Regions from separate parts of the Methylocystis rosea genome, predicted to be linked through region 3. Evidence: riboswitches for the same ligand, from Rfam matches in the RefSeq annotation. Region 3 holds a riboswitch; each other region holds the start of a gene.

Region 1 (5,967 bases), on a different replicon from region 3:
GCAAGCACGAGGAGAAAATCGCCGACCTCCGTCACCGCGCGTTGCGAATGCGAAACGGCGCCGGCGGCGCCGACCAGCTTCGCGGTGCGGCCGAAGAAGGTGCGGCCGCCCGTCGCCGTGACCACGCCAGTCATGGCGCCTTGTTTGGCGATTGCGCCCGCATAGGCGTCGTCGCCGATTTTCTTTGAGACGGGCAGCGATTCGCCGGTGAGCGCCGCCTGATCGCAACTCAAATAATCGCCTTCAATGAGCAGGAGATCTGCGGGGATGATCTGGCCCGCGGCGACGCTGACAATATCGCCCGGCGTCAGTTCGGCGGCGGGAATCGTCGTCCAGGCGTCGTCGCGCATCACGCGCGCGCGGGGCGCGAGGTTTTTCTTTAGGGCCGCGAGCGCGTTCGCCGCCTTGTTGTCCTGCCAGAATCCGACCACGGCGTTATAGAGGAGAAGACCGGCGACGACGCCGAAGTCCGGCCAATCCCGCCGCACGGCGGAGATGACGGCCGCGGCTTCGATGAGGAATGGCAGCGGCCCCCAGAAATAGTTCAGCAGACGGCGCCACTTGCTTTCCGTCTTGTCCTCTAGCGCGTTTGGGCCGTATTCCGCGAGCCGCCGCGCCGCTTCGGCGGCAGTGAGACCGCTCTCTGTCGTCTTCAGCGTCTCAAGTCGCTGCGAGATTTTGATCTGCGCCGGATCGAGGGAAAGCGCTGGCGAAGATTGGCCCGCCGGCGGTTTCGCGCTGACGTCCGGCATGCTTGCTCTCCCCATCACATAGAAAAAATATCCGAACCGAATCTTACGGCGTGATCCGAGTCGCGCCAATAGATTCGCTCAAAAAGGCAAGCGCGAGTCTAAATTAACCGTGCACAGCCTATTCGGCGGCTGTGCAGGCGGCGCCGTCGTTCGACGCGCCTATGGCGTTGTCTTTGACGATCTTGTCGGCGCGCGCCTTCGCATCTGCGAGATCCTTGTCATAGACGTCGGTCAGATATTCATTCGTCGTCGTCTTGACGATCGAGTGATTGGGCGATTGCAGCGGGCCGGACACATTAATCGAGGCGACCGTCGACAGGCCTGGACGCAAGGGCTGTTTCTCGAGTTCGTCCGCCCGTAGAGCGATGCGCACCGGCACGCGCTGGACGATTCGGATGAAGTTGCCGGTCGCGTTATCGGGGGGCAGAGCCGCAAAGACGGCGCCGGAGCCCGGAACAAGTCCCGCGACTTCGCCATGGTAGATCTGCTCCGATCCATAGAGATCGACCTTGATGATCGCCGCCTGCCCGGGACGAACCCGAGACATCCTGTTTTCCCACAAATTCGCTTCGACCCAGAGATGGTCGAGCGGCACGATATTGAGAATGGCGTCGCCGGGGCGCACCCGCTTGCCGACCTGAACGCTGCGCTTGGCGACATAGCCGGTCGCCGGCGCCCGGATGTTCTGGCGCACGAACTCGACGTAAGCGTCATTGTATCGCGCCTTGGCGGCCTCGATGTCGGGATGGTTCATCCGCGTCACGCCCACGACGCGCGCCTCGACCGACTGGTACTCCGCCTGTGCTTCTCGCAGATCGGCTTCCAGCGCGGCGAGCTGGTCCTCGGTATTCTGCAGCACCTGTCGCGAAGCGGCGCCGCTCAGCGTCGCCTCGCGGTATCTTGCGAGATCGTGGCGCGTTCTGTCGCGAAGCGCGGCGCGGGAAATGACCTTCTGGCAGACTTGGCGGCGCTGCGCGTAAAGCGCGCCGACGGCGCGAACCGCGCGGCCGAGTTCGGCCTCCGCCTGCGCGAGCGCCGCTCTTGCGCGTTGGCCGTCGAGGCGAACGAGCACGTCGCCTTTCTTGACGAGCTGGGTTTCTTCAGCGAGCACGGCGGCCACGACTCCCGTCGCGTCCGCCTGAACCGGGATGATGTTGCCGGTAATGAAGGCGTTGTCCGTGGTCACCCAGTCGCGGTCGTAAAAATACCATCGCGAGAAAGCGATCAGCGCGCCGACAAGTATCGCCGCAATGACGATCTTGAGCAGAAATTCTCTGCGGAAGCGGATGCTTTTGCGGGACAGCGCCATCGATGGGGTTCGCGTTCTTCTGATAAAGGCGTGGCGCGTTCAGCCGCCGCCAAGGGACTGGATCGTCTCGACGGCCGGCGTCAAAGGGTCGGTTTCGGGCGCCGGCTTCGGCGCGGCCAGCGGCGGACCATCGGCATAGCCGCCGCCCAGCGCCTGATACAAGTCGACGGCGGCGATCAGCCTGTCGCCTTCAAGCGCGCGCTGCGCGAAGCCGGACTCAAGAAGATCAACGCGCTCGGCGACGGTTTCGCGGCGATCCTTCATGCCGTCGCGCAGCCGCGATTGCGCAAGGTCATACTGGGCGCGCGCAGCGCGCAGGTAGCGGCTCTGCGCCTCATATTCGGCGCGCGCGCGCTTGAGATTGGCGATGGCGTCGGCGACCTGCTGCGCCGCTTGCAGCAGCGTCTCATTATATGAGTCGACCGCCTGATCATAATCGGCGCGCTGAAACTCCAGATTTCCGCTGAGGCGGCCGCCCTGAAAAAGCGGCAGGCGTAGTCCGGGCGAGACCGCGTAGCCGATCGCCGAGGGCGTGAAGAGATAGCCCGCGAGTTTGCTGATCTTCGTCGAGGTCACCGAGCCTTCGAAGCCGCCGGCGATCGCAAGATCGATCGAGGGAAGAAACATCGTTTTGGCGACGTGAACCCGGGCCGCCGCCGCCTCTGCGCGGCGCAGCGCGGCGGCGAGATCGGGGCGGTGCGCGAGCAGTTCAAGCGGCAGGCTTCGCGGCAGCGGCGGCGACGCCGGCGCTGGCGCGTTCCGGCCGGCGTAAAGGTCGCGCGCGGCGTCGGGTCCTTCGCCCATGAGCCGAGCGAGCGCATCCTTCTGCAGCGTCACCAGCGCCTGCGCCGCCGCTTCGCGCCGGACGGCGTTTTCGAATTCGGCGCGGGCGATCTGCACCCCGTCCAAGGAGTCGAGTCCGGTGCGATAGCGGGTTTCAGCAAGCGCAACCAAATCGCGGCGCAGACGCGTCAAAGCTCTCGCGACCTCGAGCTGGCGCGCCGCCGCGTAGCCGCGCAGATAGGCGCGCGCGACCGAGGCGGTCAGCAGCAGGCGCGCCTGCTCCAATTCGGCCTCCTGCGCCGCCGACTCGCCGATCGCCGAGTCGAGCAGAGCCCGGTTTTTCTGCCAGAAGTCCAGCTCCCAGGTCAGCGCAAGCGGATTAATGAAGGCCATGGTCTTCTGCAATCCGCCCTGCGCCGGATTGTAGGAGGCTACGACGCCATGCAGCGGATTGCGGGATTGCCGCATGCCGAAGGTCGCCTGGACTTCCGGCAGGAGCCTCGCGCCGACGACCTGTACGATGGCGTCCGCGCCGCGGAGAGTGTCTTCCGCTTTCTTGAGGCTTTGATTGTCGCGCAGCGCCTTGTCGATGACGCCGTCAAGCTCCGCGCTGCGGAAAGCGCGCCACCATTTCTCGCGTGGCCAGGCCGTTTCGCCCGCGGCGGCGTTCAGCCCGGATCTGGCCAGCGTGCGCTCCATGGCCGGCGCGCCGAGAAATTGGGCGCGCTCTACGGGCGTCGTGGGCGCGCAGCCGGCGAGAAAAAGCGCGATTGGGGCTCCGCAGCACATCCATCGCCGCCGTGTCCCGAGCCGAATCACGCCGATGCCCGAGGCGGCCGTGGCTGCGCTGCGGCCAGGGCGCAGGCGGCAACGGCGGCGAGGCGCACGACGGGGTGCGGGTTCTCTAAGCAACAGGACACTCCTACCCTGCGCCGACGATCTTAAGAACGCGGCGGCGAGTTCGCAGGAGTCATCAGCCTTTCGGCGGTTATCGGGGGAACCCCATCCCCATCCGTTAAAACTTAGTTTACGACTTAGCTACCGGTCAATAAGTCCAGAGGGCGACCTCGCGGGCTATCCCCAGAGCTCCCGCGCCGGCGGCATGAGAGTCGATCCTTCGTAGCACAGCCCAGGAATGCGGTCGCGGGCCAGAAGCAGAGGCCCGTCGAGGTCGACGAAGGAGGCGATCTGCCCCACCAGGACAGCCGGCGCCATCGCGAGCGACGTTCCCACCATGCAGCCCGCCATGATGGAAAAGCCCATCTCCTGCGCCGCGCGCGCCAGCGCCAGCGCTTCGGTGAGGCCGCCAGTTTTGTCGAGCTTGATGTTGACCGCGTCGTAGCGGCCCTTGAGCGGCGCGAGCGAGGCGCGGTCATGCACGCTTTCGTCGGCGCAGATCGGCACCGGTCGGGGCATGGTCGCGAGAATGTCGTCCCTGCCCGCCGGCAGAGGCTGCTCAACAAGCGAGACGCCGTAATCGGCGCAGGCGGCGAGCTGACGGGGAAGGGTTTCCGCCGCCCATGATTCATTGGCGTCGACGATGAGGGCTGAGTTGGGGGCGCCTGCGCGCACCGCGGCGAGGCGCGCTTCGTCGCCTTCGCCGGCGAGTTTGATTTTCAAGAGCGGCCGACCGGCCGCCCTTTCCGCCGCAGCGCGCATCTGATCGGGCGCGCCGACCGAGATCGTGAATGCCGTCACAAGCGGCGAGAGCGCCTCGAAACCTGCCGAGATATGGGCTGGAACGCCTGAAAGCTTGGCTTCAAGGTCCCAGAGGGCGCAATCGAGCGCGTTGCGCGCCGCCCCCGGCGGCAGCAGGCGCTGCAGGGCGGCGCGATCGGCGCCAGCTTCAAGAGCGTCGCGCGCGCCTTCAATTATGGCGACAACGCTTTCGGCGCTTTCGCCATAACGGGCGTAGGGCACGCATTCGCCCCGCCCGACGCCGCCGCCTTGAACCAAGGTTGCGGTCACGACGACGGCTTCGGTCTTGGCGCCCCTTGAAATCACGAAGCTGCCGGCGATCGGGTAACTCTGTATGGCTACAGATAGTTTTCGCTTCAAATCGCTCTCCGGCGCCCGCGTCGCGCGTCTGTGGTTGGCGTTTGCGATGTGCGCCGACGCGCTTGCTGACGTCAATTCACGAAGTTATGACGTTTTTGCAAGAGGCTGCTTTGGAAGAGGCGGCTACAAGCGGCGGCGCGCCGGCCCGCGTCAGCGGCGCGCCACAATCGTCGGATAGGATGACGCCATCAATGAGCCGATTACTGTCTCCAGCGCGGAGCGAAGCCCGATGACCGTCGCGGCGATGCAGCGTCCGCCCAAAGTCGCGCGCCAATCCGCGGCGGAGGGCGCGCGCCTTGCGCTTTCGGGCGACTGGACGCTCGTCGCCTCTCAGCGCCTGGAGGAGGAGGGGCGTCGAATCGTCGAGGAGGCCCGCCTCGACCGCATGGTCTCGATAGATCTTTCGCAAGTCTCGCAACTCGATACGGCCGGCGCCTGGCTGATCAATCGCGCGCGGCATGATCTCGCGCGCCGCGACGTCGCTGTCACGCTCGAACATGTGCGGCCTGAATATTCGACCCTGCTCGAAGAAACGCGTTACCGCGACTTCGCTGCGCCATCGCGGCCGCGATCCAATGTCATCTTCGTTCTGCTTGCAGATTTTGGCGAATCCGTCGTGGACGCGCTTCGCGAATTTTACCGCGGCGTCGGCTTTCTCGGCGAATTCGTCTCCTCGATGATGTATGTGGCCGCCAATCCGCGGCGGTTCAGGCTCACGTCGCTCGTCGCGCAAATCGAGCTGGTCGGCTTTCGCAGCGTCCCGATCATCGTGTTGATCAACATTCTGGTCGGCGGCATCGTCGCGCAACAGGGCATCTTTCAATTGCTCAAATTCGGCGCGTCCAGCTACACGGTCAGCCTGATCGGCATTCTTGTCTTGCGCGAACTCGGCGTGCTGCTCACCTCGATCATGATCGCCGGCCGTTCAGGCTCGGCGATCACCGCCGAACTCGGCTCGATGAAAATGCGCGAGGAGGTCGACGCGCTGCTGGTGATGGGACTTTCGCCCTTCGAGGTGCTGATCGCGCCGCGCGTGCTCGGTCTGGTGATTTCCCTGCCGATTTT
Region 2 (5,967 bases), on a different replicon from region 3:
CGATGCGCGCCTCCAAGAGCTTGCGCATCTGAACCCGCATCATCGATTGTTCTGGGCTACGCTCAGGCTCATCGTTCAGCGCTGTCTGGGCTTCAGATTCATGGGGCGTCATGGCAGCTTCCAAAGGAATGATCTGGGCACTCTTTCGCCGCAAGCGGCCGAGCGCTTCATTGGTCGTGATCCGCACAAGCCAGGTAGAGAGCTTGCTCTCGGCGCGATAGTTTCCAAGCGCGCGCCACGCCCGCAGATAGGCGTCCTGGACGACATCCTCCGCCTCCGCATCATTGTGCACGATGCTACGCGCCGTACGGAACAGAAGCTGGTTGTGCCGTCGCATGATGGCTTCGAACGCCACTCCGTCACCGTCAGCGGCGCGCGAGATCAGCTCTGCCTCCGGCGTGGTTTTCGAGAAGCTATTTGCCGCCTGACGCTGAAGTGATTGCATTTTCGCCTCCATTCATTGAACAGGTAGGCTACCGGCGTGCCTTTGCCGGCGCTGCCGCTATAGGGATCGCGCGCGCCGCGTCTTCCGGATCGCGCAGCAATTCCATCATGCCCGCGACCATCGCGAAAGCGATCAACGCGTCGATGAGTATCACGGCTCCTTTCCGGGCGTACGGGCAATGGCGGGGCGCCGTTCCGTCGTCGCCCTTGGCGTTGTCCGACTAATTCTCGAACTTCGTTGGGAAGGCGGCGATCAAACCGTTGGTCAGGGCATCGGCCAGCATCATCATATGAGCTTCGGCCTTTCCATATTCGGCGATGCCGTCGGCATATTTGCCCTGCAAAAGCCCCGTGGCGTAGACCACAGTTGTGTCGATATGCCCCTTGAGCATGTCGCGTACCGTGGTTTGCGGCCAGTTCTTGTTCGCCTTGGCGAGAAAATCGGCAATTTCCTGCGCGTTTGCGTAGGCGGCTGCGACGGCCTTGTCGGTGGCCGGCTTGTCGCCGGCCTTGGCGGCTTTCACGACCTCGACGGCTGCGCCGATATGCTCCTGAAGCAGCTTGGTGAGCGCGTTACCAGCTGCATCGCCATAGAAGGGCTTGATAGCGTCGCCGATATCGGCCTGGTTCTGCATCAGCCGCGCTGCGGTGGCGTCGAAAGATGGCGAGCCGTTGGCCAAGGCCGTGACTGCCGCATAGGTCCATTCCATATGCTGAGCCCACAATTCACGCATCGCATTATTGAGCGCGAGTCCGCTCGGGCTGCGAATGATCTGCGCGGCTTCGGTGTGCGAGGTGTTAACGGAATAGGCGGCGGTCGGGCGGAAAACGGGAGTAGCCATAAGTGCGGCGGCGAAGCCCGCAAGGGCGAGGCGGCGATTAACGGCCCGGTGGAACATCTGCACGCGTGTCATGACGGTTCTCCTTGGTCGATCAGTTTGCGTAGCGGCCGGTGTGATCGACTCGATGCGGCCCCGTATATTCGATGCGACCCTTTCGCGCTGCGTTCCCGTTGCACGAGATTTTTTTGGGGGAAAAGAGAAAGCTTCCGAGCACGTCGAGCGGCAGAGTACGGTCAGCTCTAAAACATCCTGCGACAACACAAGCGCTGGATAGGCTCTCATTACTTCGTAAACGGGCTGCGGAGGCGCTAAAACTCATAGCGCCTCCGCTATCGCACCAGCGTGATTTTACGGGGGTTCCCGACGGTACGATATTTCTGTGCAGAGCGGTAGCTGCCGCTCAGTTTTTCTCCGCACTTGCGCCCTGTATATTAGATGCGACCATTCCGTGCTGCGTTCCCGATGCAGAAATATTTTTAGCTTTAGGCGTGTGGCCGGGTTTGTTCGCTTGGGCGCGAGCATCGAGGCGTTGCTCGAAGCTCTGGCGTCGAAGCGCTGCCAATGCTGCGAGCGGCGGACTACGGATAGATCACGGCGCCGTCAGGTTGAATGACCGCGCCTGGAGTGAGATGGGCCGGCTCCAGACGACCTTCCCCCATAATGTGGAAAACGGTCTCCCCGCTGGCGATAAGATAATCGGCGACGATGCGGCGGTGGCATCGCCACCATACGGCTTCCGAACACATGATGGTACAGCGCCGCTTGCGTCCTCTGTCCAAGAGGTGTTGGAGGCCTGCCTGAAACTGTGCAGTAAGCGCATAATCGGCGTAGTTGTGGAAACTCTCGTTCGTCCAGAAGGCGTTGACAGTCGGAGATATGCCGCGTGACCTTCCACGAAGGCCACCGAGGGCAGCCATATGTTCATAAGAGATGGCGACGGCCGCCAAGGCGCCGGGAAGCGTGTTCTTGTCGAACTGTGGATTGGTTCGTGACTTCGGAATCGTTCTGATGTCCGCGACAAGAGCGATATCGGCTTCGCGCAGTAGACCGATGAAAGCCTCGAGGGTTCGGTTGGAATGGCCGATGGTGAAAAACGGAAGCTTCACGCGCGGCCTTCGTTATGCATAGTCGAGCGCGCCGCCCTTATGCGCTGCGATGTGATCTGTCTTGTCGCTTTTGATTTCGTACTGGGGATCGTCTTTCGACGCGTGATGCGTGTGGCCTTTATAATCGAAATCTCTAATGTGAATGGCGATGATAGTCCCCGACACGCGTCCGGCCTCGGAGTTCCAGCTCACATGATCGCCGATCTTAAACTTCCTTGCCATCGCCGCGTCCTCCCGGTTCCAAGAAGCGCTTCTCCCAAACAGATGGATCCGAAGTCTATGCCCGGCGCCAGCACCACGGAAGCCTAGGTCGTCGGCAGCCGGAAGGTGAAGGTCTCCAGAAAATTCAGTTCGACGGCCGTGCTGGAATAGCTCGTGTAACCAACGGATATGTCCCGACCGATATCTAACTCGAAGTCACCGCTGCAGGTCGTGCGCACGACGCCGCCTTCAATGGCGGGCGCCCAGATGATCCCTCCGTCCACCACACGCTCAAGATGGTGAAAAACCGGATAGCCCTGGACGCTTCCACCACTCGCGGCGGTGTAGGTGTCTAGCCCGAGCATGAGCGCGTACGGACCATGTCGCACAACTGGCTGAGCGAGGCGCTTGGGTAACCCGGACGTTGGAAGGCAGCACAACGCCCTGATTGCTGCTGGCCTCGCGAATGGTGAATGCCTGCCGCAGCGCACCCATCGGACACAGCGCGATCCTTTGCAAAGGGGATTTCCCGGGCACCCAATCTGAATCCATTGCGCCGCGCTCCACGTCGTCGATCGATTGCCGCGTCAGACCGTCTGGAATACGATCCAGAACGACTTGCCGACCAAGAAACAGCAGATGACGACGGCGGGGACGAAGATGACTGCTGAATGGGACAGGTTCACGCTACGGAAATTGCCATGCTGAGGCTGATACTGATAGCAAACAGCCACGTTACCATTTTGCCAAGCCTTTGTATCAACCCGCCAATTTTGAATCCAACAACGGGCACGCAATTAGCCGATGAAGACGGCAAAGATGCAGCTTGCGTGATCGGTGAGCAATTTTCTGTCTTTCACCCAAGGATGGCGTCCTGTCTGATGTTCTTCCTGCTACTTTCACCATTGACAGGCTTAGGTCCGATTCAGTTATCCTTGTCCCGGCGATCGAGTTCGCGCTCAACCGCCTGCGGCTGATGACCCCTGCTCTACATTGTGTCGGAGTCCGTCGTTGCTCTAGTCGACAACCGCGGATGATGTCGCGTAATACCGCCCAGTAGCGATTATAGAACGGAGCGAGGGTGGCGATCATGGATAGGCCGGCCCGAATGATAGGCTGGCGATTCCTGCTGCTGAATGGCGCGGCGGGGGCGGCGAATGTCGTCATGCTCTCGAACGTTCCGGGCTACACGGTGCTCGCGCCCTATGCCGCCGGCAGTCTGCAGGGCGTGACGCCGAGCTTCGGCACCTGGGCGACCACCGACCACATGGTGGGAATCGCGCTCGGCCTGCCACTGTCGCGGTGGTTCTCCGGGCGCTTCGGCGACTATCGCGTGCTGATCGGCGCGCTCATGTTCTACGCCATCTTCTCGCTGATGTGCGCGGCGAGCGAAACCATCTGGTTTTTCGCGCCGATGCGATTTCTCCTCGGCCTTGCCGGCGGCGTCGCCCTTCCGCTCGCCCAATCCGTGACGCTTGCGCAATATCCGGATCACCAGCGCACGCTCGGCGTCGGCTTCTGGGGCGTCATGAGCATGGCGCCCTTCACCATCGGCGTATTCATGGGCGGCTTCTGGGCCGAATATTTCGACTGGCGCTGGCTATTTTATTCCAACGTCTTGGTCGTGATGCCCGTCGCGGCGATCATTGCCGCGCTGTTCTACCGGCGCGGCTTTCAGCGCCGCATGACGCGCTTCGATACGATCGGCTTCATTCTGCTCGCCGCGGTGCTGCTCGGCGTGCAGACGATTCTCAACATGGGCAATGATTTCGACTGGTTCGCGGAGCCTCTCCTCGGATGGCTGCTGCTCGTCGTGCTGCTGGCGCTGCCGATGTTCATCTTTTGGGAGTTCGGCGAACGACGGCCCGCGCTAGACCTGCGTCTGTTTCTGCATCGCAACTTCGCCATCGCGACTTTCTGCTCGATCGTCGGCTTCCTGGTGATTCAGGGCCTGCTCTCGGTGTTCATCGTGCAATTGCAGGTGCTGCTCGGCTACACGTCCTCGCTCGCCGGCATGGTCTATCTGATCATGATTTTTCTGGCGATGGCGGCCGCGGCCGTCGTGCATGAAATCACGAGGAACGTCGACGCGCGACTGATCGTGTTCCTCAACTTCATCGGTCTCGCAGTGACCTTTGTCTGGCTCGGACAATACGACAAGAACGCCTATTTCGATGACGTCAAGACGCCGATGTTCTTTTTCGGCTTCTCGCTCGCGATGTTCTTTGCGCCGCTCGCGACCCTCGCCATGACCGGGCTCGTCGGCGAACGACTGATCCGCGCGGCGGAAGAGCTCGCGATGCTGCGCACCGTGGCCGGCGCCCTGGGCATCTCGCTGCTCGGCGTTCTCTTCTTCCGCCGAACGCCGTTCCATCAGCTCGATCTCGCCGATCATTTCGGCGGACGGCGCTTCGCCTCGCTCGACCTGCTCGCCACTTTCCTGGATCGCATGCAGGCGATGGGCATGTCGCCCACCGCCGCGCAGAGCCGCGCGGCGCAGCTCATTCGACAGCAGGCGTCGATCCTCGCGCTCAACGACGTCTTTCTGTTCGGCGCAATGGCGTTCATCCTGCTCTCGGGAGTCGTCTGGCTCGCCTATCCAAGCTACGCGTCCAAGAAGCGCAAACAATCGCTCGCACGGCTTTCCGCCGAGGAACTGATGGAGCAGCCCTGAGAGACCGTTTGAGAATGGTTGCGACGGAGATAGGGGCGTGATTCAAGCTAGGGATGTGGACCCGAGCGAATCGCGCCAAGATGGCCGCCATTGAGAAGAAAACCAAACGTTACCCGACGGATTAGACCGATGAGGAGTGGGAGCGCGTTGAGCCGTTCCTTCCCTCACCTGCGCGCAGAGGGCGCAAGCCTTCGGTCGACCCACGCGAGGTTTTGAACGCCATCCGCTACATCGCCCGCGCCGGCTGCGGCTGGCGCATGCTGCCCAAGGATTTTCCGCCCTGGCAAACCATCTACTGGTGGTTTCGCCGCTTCATGCGCCGTTTTCTGTTCGAGACCATCCACGACGTGGCGCTGATGATCGACCGGGAACGCGCTGACCGCGATGCGAGCCCGTCTGTCACGCTGCGCTTAATTGTAAGAATGCGCCAGTTCGCGCCCGTTGCTGCAGCATCCAACGCAATGATTTCGTGCTGAGCACGGAAGGATTACGTAGCGGCGTGTTACGCAGAGTGGACGCGACGAGCGATTCAAATTTCATCCGCCGCCCAACGGTTCAGCGTGAACTGTTCAAACCGGCGGGCAAGTTGAACGTCACCGCTGATGGCTTCGCGCGCTTCGTTGACGCCAAAGCAAACAAGCGAGATTTGAAGGCGATTGCTCAAGAATCGAAGGGTGTTCAGCACGACTCTCTGTTCGCG
Region 3 (5,967 bases):
CGGTTCGGGTGCGCTTCGCAACCAAGGCGGGAACTATCTTCCCAAGAGTCGCCCTGATTTTCATAAGCCAAAAAGCAACATGAATCGGAGCTATTTTATTCATTTCGGTCCCCCGCCCTTGTCCAAGGACGCGGCTGGTACTACACGATTCTTAGCCGGGGCTTAGGGTCCTACAACAAAGCAGCGACAGAAGGAGGCAACAGCACCTTCAACTCGCGTGGTCGCCGGAGCGCACACTACTCTCATGACGGGATCGGATCGGCGGATACCTTTTGTTGGTCATTGCTTCCGTGATCGGGGTACCGTTAGGGGGAAATCCTAAATCGTTAAGCTACGAAGAGGTTGGTCCGGAAGCATGGGTCGACGCAGGCTCTGAGGCGTTTTCTGGGTAGGGAGCCTTTGGTTTTGTCGGCCTTGAGGATGTTGAAGGCGGCGTGGCGGATGGCGGCGAGGTTTCGGGGCGACATGTCCTTGCGGGTTCGGCAGCGATCCTCGTCGAAGATTACGTCCATGGTCCAATGGAGATTGTTTTCGATCCGCCAATGCGCGCGCACGGCAGCAAAGATGGCTCTTGGATCGGGTTCGAGCGAAGTGATGTAGAGCCTTGTCTCGAGGCTCTCCGCGCCGGATTTTTTGTCGATGCGCCTTGCAGTGATCGCGGTGAGAGCGCGTAGACCCTTCCACTCCGGGTGACGCTCGGCCAGCCAGGCGGCGGCGCGGTAGAGGCGCTCTTCGATCCGGCCATGGTCCGTGTCGGTCTCAGTTTCGCTCTGGCAGGTCGCGGCGCATGCGGAATCGGCAAAAAAAAGCTCGGCGTCGTCGTGAAGGCTCGTCTGATGGCCCTTGAGGGCGAGCACATAGTCCGCCCGGCTGTCGACGATGCGCGCCACGATCGCCTTTTGCGTCCCCATCGCGTCGATGGAAACGATCGCTCCTTCGAGCGCGAGCATGTCGAGGAGTTCCGGGATCGCCGTGATCTCGTTGGATTTGCCGTCGACGGCGCGTTGCGCCAGCACCAGCTCGGCCGTCGTGGCGTGGCCGATACGAGATACAGCGTGCCCGTTCCGTCGGACTGCCGCGAGCCGCGCAACGTATTGCCGTCCACGGCCACGACCTCGCGGGCGGCGGGGCGGATCGACGCCGCCCAGGCCGAAAACCCCCGCTCCAGCGCTTGCGGATCAAGCAGACGAAACACCTTGCGCAAGGTCTGCGCCGTCGCGACGCCGTCCGTAAACGGCAAAAACCCCCGCAGCCAGTCCAAGGCGCCCGTCGCAACTTCCCCGAAGCCCTCGAAGTCGTCCGCGCCGCAAACAACCCCGACCAGCGTCGGCAGCAAAATCTCGTCCAAAGGATAGGTCGCCAAGCCGGGAACGCGATGATCCGGAACAACCCGCATGTGATCCAAAAAACCCTTCGTCATGGCGCGATCCTCCAGCGCCCTTCCAATCCTTTATGTTTAACCAATCCTTAACGATGTAGGACTCTGCCCTGGGGGTACCGTCAGTGTCGACACCTGGGGGTACCGTCAGTTGACAAGACCTGTCTGGATTTGAATAATACTTTTGGGCGATGGAGTTCGCCTTATAACCGCCCTCGGGGCTGATGACTCCTACTGCGCTTGCACGTTAGGAGTCTGCGTTGAACCAGCCATTATTTCTCAGTTTACCAACTCGAATCTGCTGCAAAGCGCGCCTTCGAAAATATCCGCGCACGACGGCGCTCGTAATCGACCGCGTTACTGGCTGGCGCTTTCGGTCTCCCTCTTTGGCTGTTGTAGCGAGCAACGTTTTTTACCTTTCCAAAGGTGTCCGAGAAAGAGTTAAGAAGCATTACGATCGTCGACCTTGTCGCGCTTTGGTTTTCTGGTCGCCTTGGCGACTAGCGCATCTAGTCGTCTCGATCATTGATGCCATCTTTTCTTTCGCATGCAGTGCAGAACCGATCGTTGCGACCTGTTCTCGGGCGAAACTCGCGCTGAAAGCGAGGCACGGCTATGCTGCGGCTCTCTCGATCAAAGGTTATCAGCGAAATCGAGTTTATTGTCGATCGCCCGATTGCCGGCATTGGTCCGCTTCGCTGGGAGAAGAACGGTGCGGAATGCACGGCGGAGCGTTACGGCTATCGTGGCGAGTTCTACAGCTTTGACGTGGAGGTCATGCGGGTGTGCTCGCTTGGCGACGCGCGAAGGAAGTGGGAGCTCCTTATCGTTACCGAGCATTGGCGCAACGCAGGCGGAGGGCGCATGCACGTGGGCAACTGGTTCAAACTCACGAATGGCAATACGTCCGATGTCAAGAGATGGATCGCGAATAACAGAGAGACAGGGTTGAGCAAGTCGCATCGAACGCTCGAAGCACCTCAGCGAGAGTTCCAGCCAAGTAATCGAACTCGGAAATCGGCGGGATGAACGAAAGGGCGATCGCAAGCCCGAGGATATTGATTCCGCCAGCGGCTTCTATGAGAGATCGCCAAATGAAAGTGCAGGGGAGCATCGTGGTCATTCATTTGGTCCATGTCATCCACAAATATTTCATTTGGGCGATCGTCGCTTCTTATATAGCGGCAGCGTTTCTGCCGGCGTTCGGGCTTTGGATACGTGAGGTTGATGTCGCGCTTCTAATAGCGCCGCCAGGTAAAATTAGTATCAGTCTGCCGCCGCTGATGTTGGCGATGCTCGTATTCAATGCCGGTCTGGGTGTCTCCCTCAATGAGCTTCGCAGCGCCCCTCGCAAAGCATTCATGATGATTGCCGGCCTGTTCGGCAACCTCGCCGCGCCTTTGACCATGATTGTCATGGTCAGCCTGACAATGAGGCTCTGGCACAACCAGGACGAGGTACAGCAACTACTCGTCGGCTTGGCTCTCGTCGCTGCGATGCCGATTGCCGGAGCGTCGACGGCATGGGCGCAGAATGCGAGCGGCAGTCTCGTTCTGAGCCTGGGACTGGTGTTGCTCACCACCCTGCTGAGTCCGTTGACCACGCCTCTCATTCTTCACGCCGTGGGCTTCTTGACCAGCGGGGACTATTCCGAGGATCTGCACGAGCTGGCGTCGGGAGAGGCGGCGACGTTTCTCGGAGCATGGGTAATACTCCCGTCGCTACTGGGAATTGTGTCGCGTCAACTGATGAACGAGCGGTTATTCGTCCAGGTGACGCCTTATGTGAAGCTGTCGAATTTCCTCATCCTGGTCCTTCTAAACTATTCAAATGCCACGCTCGTTTTGCCGAAAGTGGTCTCACTGCCAGATCCCGATTTCCTGTTCGCCGTCATTGTCATCGTCAGCGTGCTTTGCGTAGCAGGGTTCGGGTGCGGCTTCCTGCTTTCGCGCGCGGTTCGGGCTAACCGGTCGGAAACGGCGTCGCTCATGTTCGCCCTCGGCATGAACAATAATGGCGCTGGACTTGTTCTCGCCTCGTTGGCGTTGGTGGATCATCCGCAAGTCATGCTCCCGATCATTTTTTACAATTTGGTCCAGCACCTTTTTGCGTCGCTCGTCGATTTTTGGCTGCAGCGCGTTGGCTTTCGATTACTCGTCGGGGGTGGCGGCGACGAGCAAGCGCAGTCGCGATTGAGGATTCCTGGATCTTGAGCAAGACAACGCGCGTCGGCGCAGCCTCGAGAGCTGCCGAATGGGAGGTTGGGGCATGAACCAGTTCCTGGGTTCTTGGCAGCTCTGGGCGTGTTTATCGGCGGCCTTCGCCGCGCTCACGGCGATCTTCGCGAAGATTGGAATTGAAAACGTCAATTCTGACTTCGCCACATTTATCCGCACAGTCGTCATCCTTGGCGCGCTCGCCGCTTTTTTAGCCGCGACAAGCCAGTGGCAACGCTTCGATTCAATTTCCGGCCGCAGTTATTTGTTCTTGGTTCTATCCGGCCTTGCGACTGGCGCTTCTTGGGTTTGCTATTTTCGCGCACTGAAATTCGGAAATGCATCCCAAGTTGCGCCGATCGATAAGTTGAGCGTAGTGCTGGTCGCGATATTTGGGGCGCTGCTGCTGGGAGAGCGACTAGCCTTCCGAAACTGGCTCGGCGTCGGCCTCATCGGGATCGGCGCGATGCTCGTGGCCTATAAAGCCTGAATCGGCCATGTACTTCGATTGGCTCATCGACCACGGACAAAGCATCGTATTCAGGGAAAGCCTTCTGACATGGTTGGTCCTGATCCCAATCGCGTTGGTGGCAGGCACGGTTGGCGGCACGGTCGGATTTGGCAGCGCCGTCATTCTTATCCCCATTTGCGTTTATTATTTCGGGGCATCTCCCACAGTCCCAATCCTCACAGTCGCGGCGCTCCTTGGTAATCTCTCCCGCGCGGCCTTTTCCTGGCGTGAGACGGATTGGCTGGCGTGCGGCGTCTACGTGGCGGGTGCCCTCCCTTCGGCCATCCTTGGCGCGCTGATATTCATTGAAATCGACGCAGCGCTCATTCACCGGCTCTTGGGCTTGTTCATTCTATTGATGATCCCTGCGTCGCGTCTGATGGCGAGATTCGCCATGAAAGTAATGCTTTGGCAGCTATTCCCAATTGGCGTCGCGATGGGATTGCTGTCGGGCGTCGTTGGCACAGTGGGGCCAATCAATGCGCCGTTTTTCCTTGGCTATGGCCTCGTTAAGGGCGCTTATCTCGCCACAGAGGCGTTGGGCGCCGCCGCGGTCCACTTAACCAAATCACTCGTGTATGGCCGATTTGCCGCTATTGACCCTGTTTCTCTTGCGAATGGATTGACGATCGGGATGGCGCTGATCGGCGGTTCCTACCTCGGCAAGCAGATCGTCAATCGCATCGATGCCACTCGCTTTCGGAACTTGCTCGAGCTGATGCTCGCGGTGGCGGGGAGCTTGATGCTGTTGGGATATTGATCCTGCGTCTTTCCATAGGCGCGTGGGTTTCGTTCGAATATCGCAGGGCTTGCTCGCAAGCTCCGCTTCATAGTCCGAAGGATGTCCGCCATCGACCGGGCTCTGGCTCACATTCTTGGTTGAATAACATAGGGAGGACGGAACATGGCGGCAGTTTGGGCGCAAGTCGCGATGGTGTTTGGTCTGGCGCTGGTCGCCAGTCTGATCGCGCATCGCTATCGTTTTTCAACGGCACTGGTGGAAATTATCGTTGGCATGGTCGCGGGCTCCATCCTGGCCGCAATTGGCGGCTATGCCGCTTTCTCCGTTCAGGAGCCGTGGGTGAAAGCCTTCGCCGGCATTGGGGCCATATTCCTCACCTTCCTTGCTGGCGCTGAACTTGATCCAGACGTTTTCCGGATGAAGTGGAAAGAGGCCGCCGCCATCGGCGTGGCGAGCTTCCTCCTGCCTGCAATCGGGTGCTGGGCGGCCGCGCATTACCTGCTCGGCTGGGAAAGCTCCCCCGCCATTCTCGCCGGCATCGCGCTTGCGGCCACGTCGGTCGCCGTCGTCTACACAGTGATGATGGAATATGGCTTCAATCGCGTTGAGTATGGAAAGACGATTCTCGCCGCCTGCTTCATCACCGATCTCGGCACTGTGGTGACTCTTGGGCTCGTCTTTGCGCCCTTCACCTGGAAGACGCTGCTGTTCGTGGCCGTACTCGCCGCGGCATTCATCGGCCTGCCGAAAATCACGCCACGCGCTTACGCGCTCTTTGGCGGCAAGCCGTCGGAGTTCGAAGCGAAGTTCCTGCTTTTCTGCTTGATGGCGCTTGGCGCTCTTGCGGTTTGGGCGGGGAGTGAGGCCGTGCTGCCGGCCTATCTCGTCGGCATGGCGCTGGCGGGAAGCGTCGGTCGCGACGCTGCGCTCATCAAGCGTCTCCGCACAATTACGATCGGTCTGTTGACGCCATTCTATTTCATCCGCGCAGGCTATTTCGTGTCGATTCCTGCCGTCCTGATGGCGCCGTTCGGAGTGATCGCTCTCATCGCCGTTGAGATCGCGACCAAGATCGTCAGTGTCTATCCGGTCGCCAAAGCCTTTAAGGCGCCGCATAAGG

The links. A riboswitch is a leader RNA that binds a small molecule or an ion and turns the genes downstream of it on or off. The one in region 3 is predicted to bind fluoride.
Region 1: linked by a shared signal. The riboswitch ahead of EHO51_RS13620 (efflux transporter outer membrane subunit) and the one ahead of EHO51_RS18385 (hypothetical protein) in region 3 are both predicted to bind fluoride.
Region 2: linked by a shared signal. The riboswitch ahead of EHO51_RS19950 (MFS transporter) and the one ahead of EHO51_RS18385 (hypothetical protein) in region 3 are both predicted to bind fluoride.

Annotation. Positions count from the first base shown of each region.
Region 1 covers NZ_CP034086.1:2,819,436-2,825,402, reverse strand. Annotated here, with positions in the region: gene EHO51_RS13630 (plasma-membrane proton-efflux P-type ATPase) at 1-752, opposite strand, end outside; gene EHO51_RS13625 (HlyD family efflux transporter periplasmic adaptor subunit) at 871-2,061, opposite strand; gene EHO51_RS13620 (efflux transporter outer membrane subunit) at 2,101-3,633, opposite strand; fluoride riboswitch at 3,802-3,863, opposite strand; gene dgcA (N-acetyl-D-Glu racemase DgcA) at 3,919-4,902, opposite strand; gene EHO51_RS13610 (ABC transporter permease) at 5,132-5,967, shown strand, end outside.
Region 2 covers NZ_CP034088.1:127,434-133,400, reverse strand. Annotated here, with positions in the region: gene EHO51_RS19975 (RNA polymerase sigma factor) at 1-445, opposite strand, end outside; gene EHO51_RS19970 (hypothetical protein) at 666-1,358, opposite strand; gene EHO51_RS19965 (DUF488 domain-containing protein) at 1,865-2,392, opposite strand; gene EHO51_RS19960 (DUF2945 domain-containing protein) at 2,405-2,614, opposite strand; gene EHO51_RS21115 (encapsulin) at 2,698-2,982, opposite strand; fluoride riboswitch at 3,527-3,586, shown strand; gene EHO51_RS19950 (MFS transporter) at 3,702-5,267, shown strand; partial or broken gene EHO51_RS19945 (transposase) at 5,321-5,665, shown strand; partial or broken gene EHO51_RS19940 (TniB family NTP-binding protein) at 5,712-5,967, opposite strand, start outside.
Region 3 covers NZ_CP034087.1:110,109-116,075, reverse strand. Annotated here, with positions in the region: partial or broken gene EHO51_RS21000 (ISAs1 family transposase) at 327-1,396, opposite strand; fluoride riboswitch at 1,557-1,619, shown strand; gene EHO51_RS18385 (hypothetical protein) at 1,994-2,407, shown strand; gene EHO51_RS18380 (bile acid:sodium symporter) at 2,473-3,591, shown strand; gene EHO51_RS18375 (EamA family transporter) at 3,647-4,084, shown strand; gene EHO51_RS18370 (sulfite exporter TauE/SafE family protein) at 4,092-4,865, shown strand; gene EHO51_RS18365 (cation:proton antiporter) at 5,010-5,967, shown strand, end outside.